DNA from 2 places in the Paenarthrobacter sp. NPDC090522 genome. Region 2 is predicted to be linked to the other one. Evidence: predicted binding sites of a transcription regulator. Region 2 holds the regulator's gene; the other holds the start of a gene.

Region 1 (3,404 bases), on a different contig from region 2:
CGGATGGGCCGAAGCACCAGGTCTCCGCTTTCCAGCGTCACCGGCCAGATCGCAGAGCCGTACATCCGGGTGTTACTGGGGAAGGGTGGCAGTGAAGTCCGGCAGCCACTCGCGGAGCTCGGGACCTAGATCTTCTCGTTCGCAGGCCAACTCGATGCAGGCCTTCAAGTAGCTCAGCTTGTCTCCGGTGTCGTAGCGGCGGCCACGGAAGACCACGCCGTAGACGCCGCAGCCTTCGCCCTCGCCGCGGGCCAGGACCTCGAGAGCGTCGGTCAGCTGGATTTCTCCGCCGCGGCCCGGAGCTGTCTTCTCGAGGACGTCGAAGACGGCCGGGTGCAGCACGTAGCGACCAATCACGGCAAGGTTTGACGGGGCTTCATCAACGGAAGGCTTCTCCACCAACTGCTTGATGCGGACGTACCCCTCCTCGCCGTTCTCCTCGACGTCTGCGCAACCGTAGGCGCTGATCTTGGACGGTTCCACTTCGATCAGGGCCACCACGGATCCGCCGGTCTTCTGCTGCACGGCGATCATTTCGCTCAGGAGATCGTCCTTGGGATCGATCAGGTCGTCGCCGAGCAGGACGGCAAAAGGTTCGTGTCCTACGTGCTGCTTTGCGCGGAGGACAGCGTGGCCCAGGCCGTTCGGGTCGCCTTGGCGTACGTAGTGGATGTCACCAAGGTTGGTGGCGGACTGGATGGCTTCGAGCTTGGACGTGTCACCCTTCTCCGCCAAAGTGGCTTCAAGCGCAGGAACACGGTCGAAGTGGTCCTCCAACGCACGCTTGCTGCGGCCGGTGATCATCAGGACGTCATGCAGTCCAACTTTCACGGCTTCTTCGACCACATACTGGATGGCTGGCTTGTCAACCACGGGCAGCATTTCCTTCGGCATCGCCTTCGTGGCGGGGAGGAACCTGGTACCAAGACCCGCTGCGGGGATGACGGCCTTACGGACAGCATTGTTATGGTGAGTCACGGGACTAATGTAACGGACGGAACACATCAAAAGGTAAACCCCCGCCGTGCCGGGACACACAAATTGTCGGTGAATTGGCTGGTTGGGGCACTGGCGCCCCAACCGGCAAAGCACCGACGGAACGGACAATCATGGCCTCGAAGGAAGAAATACGTGCCGCCCGCAGGCTGCACCGTCGCACGCTGACTCCTGAGCAGATAGCAATCGCCGGCGACGCCCTCGCGGCCCACGGAACGGCGTGGGCCAAGGACGTTTCAGGCGGCGCCCCCGGGACTTTCACCGTGTACTTGGGCGTGGCCTTCGAGCCTCCCACACTCCCCCTGATCGAGTCCCTGCACCAGGACGGCCACCGGATCCTGCTTCCCGTGTGCGAGCCGGACAGGCAACTGAGCTGGGTGTTCTGGACCCCGGAGACGGTCTTCCTCCGCTCGGAATACGCACCGATTGACGAACCGGAGGGCGAGCGGCACGGCGCGGATGCCGCCGCGCACGCCAACGGCATCTTCATGCCTGCCACGGCTGTGGACGGAGACGGCAACCGGATCGGCCAGGGCGGCGGCTACTACGACCGCTTCCTCCAAGGCCTCGGCACCTCGGGCCGGCAGCCCCGCACCATCGCGGTGACGTACGACGACGATGTGTTGCCTTCCGGCGCCATCCCGGCCGAGCCTTTTGACCAGCCCGTCCCCGAGGCCCTCACGCCATCGGGAATTGTGCGGCTCGGCAGGTAGTTATGGTGGCGTACGGCCGGCAACTTCAGGGTGGCGGTTGAACAGCCGGATGATAGAATTGGCACTCAGGCCCTGCGACTGCTAAGGCGGAGATCCCTCCGCCGAGGCTGCACAGGACCTGACGTTTGTCCTGAGGAGGAATTCAGTGCCCACATACGCATACGCCTGCAAAGACTGTGACCATGCCTTTGACATCGTCCAGTCGTTTTCGGACAGTTCGCTGACGGAGTGCCCGGAATGCCAGGGCGCCCTGCGCAAGAAGTTCAACAGCGTCGGTGTTGTATTCAAGGGCTCCGGCTTCTACCGCACGGATTCCCGCGATTCCAAGGGCAGCAGCACCGTTTCTGCTGCACCTTCGGCTGCACCGGCACCGGCATCTGCACCGGCCGCCACGCCGGCGCCCGCCGCTGCCGCGAGCTAGACCCACTTATCCACATAGGGCTGCGGGCCACTGCCTGACGGCCGGTGACGGTGGTTAGCGTGGCGTCATGCCACACTCACCGTCCTCTCCTCGCTTTGCCCGAACGCGCCATGCACATGGCGGAGTCCGCACGCGCTACACGTCCGGGCGTCCGTCAGTGCCCGCGTCTGGCAGCCTCCCCCGGCTGCTGTTCCTTTCCCGCCTTGCCCGTCACCGCCGGCTGCTTGTAGCCCTTCTGCTGTGCGTGGCGGCCGGCATCGCCGTCCAGCAGCTCACTCCCGCCCCTGAGCACCGCATCAGCATTGTGGTGGCCGCCCGGGACCTGCCCGCGGGGACAAGTCTCAGCCAAGGAGACTTCATCAGCATGGGTGTCCCACAGGACATGGCAATTTCGGGGGCCATTGGCGACCCCGCATCGCTGGCCGGACGCCAGTTGTCTTCGCCCTTGGCCAAGGGACAAATTCCTACCGAAGCGAATCTCCTGGGTCCGGGCCTTCTCATAGGGGCGCCCGAAGGATCCGCAGCAGTTCCCTTGCGCATGGCCGATCCCTCGTCCATTCAGTTGCTCTCCCCCGGACAACTCGTCAACGTGGTGCTGACCCCTGCTGACTCCTACGAAGGATCCCGCCAGAACCAGACTCTCGCTGGCCCCGTCCCCGTGCTCTGGACGTCGGGCCAAGGCGGGAAGGCCGGGCCCTGGCTGGGAACAAGCGATACCGACGGCCTGGTTGTGGTAGCGGCAGACCCTCAGCAAGCAGAAAAGCTTGCCGGCGCATCCACGCAAGGCAAGCTCTTCTTCGTGCTCATCAATACCTCTTGATCAGCGTCCGGGATCAGCCCCAGTGAGGCGGCCGCTGCTCCTTCAGCCACTGATCGTGGTCGTAGCCGGACTCGTCGCCCCACCGGCGGGGGTCGTCCTCCGAGGCCTTGTTGGGCAGGATTCCCGTGGAAGCGGGCTTCACAGCTGCGGACTTCAAGTCTTCGTCGTCCGCGCCCTTTCCGGACTCCGAGCCCTCGTGGGACTCGTTCGCTTCACGGGACTCGTTCGCCTCACGGGTCTCGATCGCCTTACTGGTCTCGTTGGCCTCACCCGAATCCTGGTCGACGGAGGCCGGTTCTGCGGAACCTTCGGAAGCGTTCGCCAGTGTTTCCTGGCCCGGTTCCCCGGGCTGTCCTTCCTTCTGTGCGGGCTCTACGGCAGGTTCCTCAGTGCTCACTGGTTCTTCTTTCACGACTTCAGGTTCCGGGTTGTCCGCACGGTCCCGGGAGCCCAC
Region 2 (3,404 bases):
CCGTTTGTTGGCGGACGCAGTGGTGCGCAGGATCCTGCCGGACTGACCGCCCGCGGCGCTATTTGATCCAGCGCAGGTTGAAGCGGTAGCGGTGGGGTTGGCCGTGGTTGACGCGGATGCCCGCGGAAACGGAGAAGCACGTCAGGGCCACCCAGATGGCTGTCGCGATGACCGCGAAGATGTTGCCCACAACCGGCAGCAGGACCAGGATGTTCGCCAACACGGCCGCGATGGTGGGCGGAAGCGTGAAGTTCAGGGCTTCCTTGGACTCCTGCGCCGTGAACGGTCCACGCTCGCGGAAGATCAAGTAGATGAGCAAGGACGGAAGGCAGCCGAGGATTCCACCGAAGTGCGCCAACGTGGCCCACTGCCGGTCTTCGCTTGCCGTAAGGGGCAGTGCATTCGCAGGTGCGCCATGGTACTGGGGCTGGCCTGCGGCCCTGCCCTGTTCTTCTGGAGCGTTCTCTGCCACGGTGTCTTCCCTTTGCTGTAAAAATGCGGTGTTGCTGTCCCAGAATACTGGGTCCGGACTCCCTGCAGGGACCATCCGCCCCTGAAACGGGCAGGTGTCCCTGCTCAGGGGGCGGTCAGGAAGTCGATGACTTCCTCCACGCGCCCCAGAAGGGACGCTTCCAGGTCCGCATACGTCCGCACGGCACCGAGCAAGCGCTGCCAGCCGAGCCCGATGTCCTCCGCCGTTTCGTGCGGCCAGCCGAAAGCCCTCAGGATTCCCGTCTTCCAATCCGTGCCGCGAGGCACGTCAGGCCACTGTTCGATGCCCAGTACCTTGGGGCGGATCGCCTGCCATACATCGACGTAGGGGTGTCCCACGATCAACACGTTTCCCTTGGCTCCCGGTACCTGCATGGCCTCGGCCGCAATGCGTGACTCCTTCGAACCGGCCACCAAGTGGTCCACCAGGATTCCGAGCTTGCGTTGCGGACCGGGTCCGAAGGCGGCGATGGCGGACCGGAGGTCGTCCACGCCATGGAGCGGCTCCACGACGATGCCTTCCACCCGGAGGTCGTCACCCCAGACCTTTTCCACGAGTTCGGCGTCGTGCTTGCCTTCCACCCAGATCCGGCTGGCTTTTGCCACTTGTGCGCGTTGGCCCTGGACTTTGACAGAGCCCGACGCCGTCCGGCCGGGCTGGACAGCGCCGGCCGGTTGCCTGGCGGCCGGGGGGAGCAGACGAATGGCCTGGCCCTCCAGGAGGAAGCCGAACCCCAGTTGGAAGGACCGCGTCTTGCCCCGGCGGTCCTCAAGCGACACGATGTGCATTCCGCCGGACTTCTCTACCCGGACGACCTCGCCCACCCACCCGGATTGGACGTCTTCCAGGACCATCCCGCGCTGGACAGGCACGTCCGGAAGCTGCTGTTTGACGGGTGCGGAAAGGTCCTGCGGACCCCATGTGTCGAAAGCCAAGGACTTCATACCTCTTCGCGCTGGGTTTGATGGGCCGGTACCGGGTGGAGCCGGCTCCCCGGACGTCATCCGCGGGCGTTTTCAATGCTAGCAACGGGGTGGCCCATACTAGACTTGTTAGCACTTAGGCATGTTGAGTGCTAAAAGCAAGGGTCAGCCCGGGTCCATCCCATGCCGGGCAGCCCGCATTCGGAGCGTCGACAGGAGGTGTTGCACATGAGTGAGCCGCGCAAGCTGGAAGTGTTGCGTGCCATCGTCGAGGATTACGTGCACTCACGGGAACCTGTCGGCTCCAAGGCACTGGTGGAGAGGCACCATCTGGGCGTTTCCAGTGCCACCATCAGGAATGACATGGCCGTCCTGGAAGAGGAAGGCCTCATTGCCGCTCCGCACACCAGCGCGGGCCGCATTCCCACGGACAAGGGCTACAGGTTGTTCGTGGACCGGATTTCCCAAGTGAAGCCGCTCTCGGCCGCCGAGCGCCGGGCCATCCATTCCTTGCTTGAAGGCCCCGACGATCTTGACGACATCCTGGAGCGGACAGTCAGGCTCCTGTCGCAGTTGACCAACCAGGTAGCGGTGGTGCAATACCCGCACTCCAAGCGGGCCTTGGTCCGGCATGTGGAGTTCGTGCTGCTGGCACCCAAGCAGGTGCTGGTGGTCCTGATCGCGGACACCGGCAGCGTGGGACAAAAAGTCATCGATGCCGGAACCGAGGTCAGCAACGAGTCGTTGCTGGCCCTGCGTGCGAGGTTCCTGGGCAGCATTGCCGGCACTCCTTTGGAGCTGTTGCCGCAGGTGCTGCCCTCCGTCGTGGCCTTGTGCAGGCCGGAAGTCCGTGGGGTGGCGCAGGTCCTGGCCTCCGGACTCCAATCCCTCAGCGATACCAGTCGCGAAGAGCGGATCCTGATGGCGGGAACAGCAAACCTGGCCCGCTCCAACGTGGACTTCCCCCTGAGCATCGGCCCTGTACTTGAGGCCCTCGAGGAACAAGTAGTGATGCTTCGGTTGTTGTCTGACATGGGTGATGATCCGCGCGGGGTCACCGTCAGCATCGGTCGAGAGAACCCCTATGACGGGCTGTCCGAGGCCTCGGTGGTCGCCACGGGTTACGGCTCCGGCGCCAAGGTAGGCATCCTGGGGCCCACCCGGATGGACTATCCCACCACCATGGCCGCCGTGCGGGCCGTGGCCCGCTACCTTTCCCGTATTCTCGGCGGCTGACGCCGGCCACCAACGTAAGAACCGCAGGACAACAAGGAAGAGATACTGACTTTGAGCAGCCACTATGACGTTTTGGGAGTCTCCCCGGAAGCCACCGGAGAAGAGATCAAAAAGGCGTACCGCAAGTTGGCGCGAAAACTGCACCCGGACGTAAACCCGGGCGAGGATGTCGCTGAGCAGTTCAAGGCCGTGACGCACGCTTACGAAGTGCTGTCCGACCCGCAGAAACGCCGCGTGTACGACGCCACCGGCAACGAGAACGGAACCGACAACGGTTTCGGTGGCGGCTACTCCGGGCAGGGCTTTGCCTTCCAGGACATCTTCGATACCTTCTTTGGCGGTGGCGGCGCCGGACACGCAGGTCCTGCCTCACGCGTCCGGCGCGGCCAGGATGCCCTCATCAGCGTCCGCATCGACCTCAAGGACGCGGTCTTCGGCGTCAACAAGAAGCTTGAAGTCGACACCGCGGTTGTCTGCCCCACCTGTGATGGCAGCTGCTGCCGTCCCGGAACGCACCCTGAACGCTGCGACATCTGTGGTGGCAGCGGCCAGGTCCAGCGGGCAGTCCGCTCCATCCTCGGCCAAGTCATGACCACGGCCCCGTGTGGCTCCTGCGAAGGCTTCGGCACCATCATCAAGGACCCCTGCAACGAATGCAGCGGCCAGGGCCGCATCCGCAGCCGCCGCTCGCTGACCATCAAGGTGCCGGCGGGCGTGGCAACGGGAACGCGCATCCAGCTGTCCGGCCAGGG

Evidence for each region. The regulator HrcA, encoded in region 2, represses chaperone genes, less so after heat shock. The targets are predictions, from matches to a motif close to TTNGCACTCGNNNNNNNCGAGTGCNAA.
Region 1: a site for HrcA is predicted at 1,768-1,794, ahead of ACIQT2_RS05845 (FmdB family zinc ribbon protein). Genes of this name have one in related genera too.

Annotation. Positions count from the first base shown of each region.
Region 1 covers NZ_JBIVXL010000004.1:48,780-52,183, forward strand. Annotated here, with positions in the region: gene ACIQT2_RS05830 (GNAT family N-acetyltransferase) at 1-65, opposite strand, end outside; gene galU (UTP--glucose-1-phosphate uridylyltransferase GalU) at 73-1,005, opposite strand; gene ACIQT2_RS05840 (5-formyltetrahydrofolate cyclo-ligase) at 1,110-1,709, shown strand; gene ACIQT2_RS05845 (FmdB family zinc ribbon protein) at 1,855-2,130, shown strand; gene ACIQT2_RS05850 (Flp pilus assembly protein CpaB) at 2,198-2,950, shown strand; gene ACIQT2_RS05855 (AAA family ATPase) at 2,964-3,404, opposite strand, start outside.
Region 2 covers NZ_JBIVXL010000001.1:255,542-258,945, reverse strand. Annotated here, with positions in the region: gene hemW (radical SAM family heme chaperone HemW) at 1-46, shown strand, start outside; gene ACIQT2_RS01180 (DUF4870 domain-containing protein) at 59-472, opposite strand; gene ACIQT2_RS01175 (DUF3097 domain-containing protein) at 577-1,428, opposite strand; gene hrcA (heat-inducible transcriptional repressor HrcA) at 1,645-2,652, shown strand; gene dnaJ (molecular chaperone DnaJ) at 2,704-3,404, shown strand, end outside.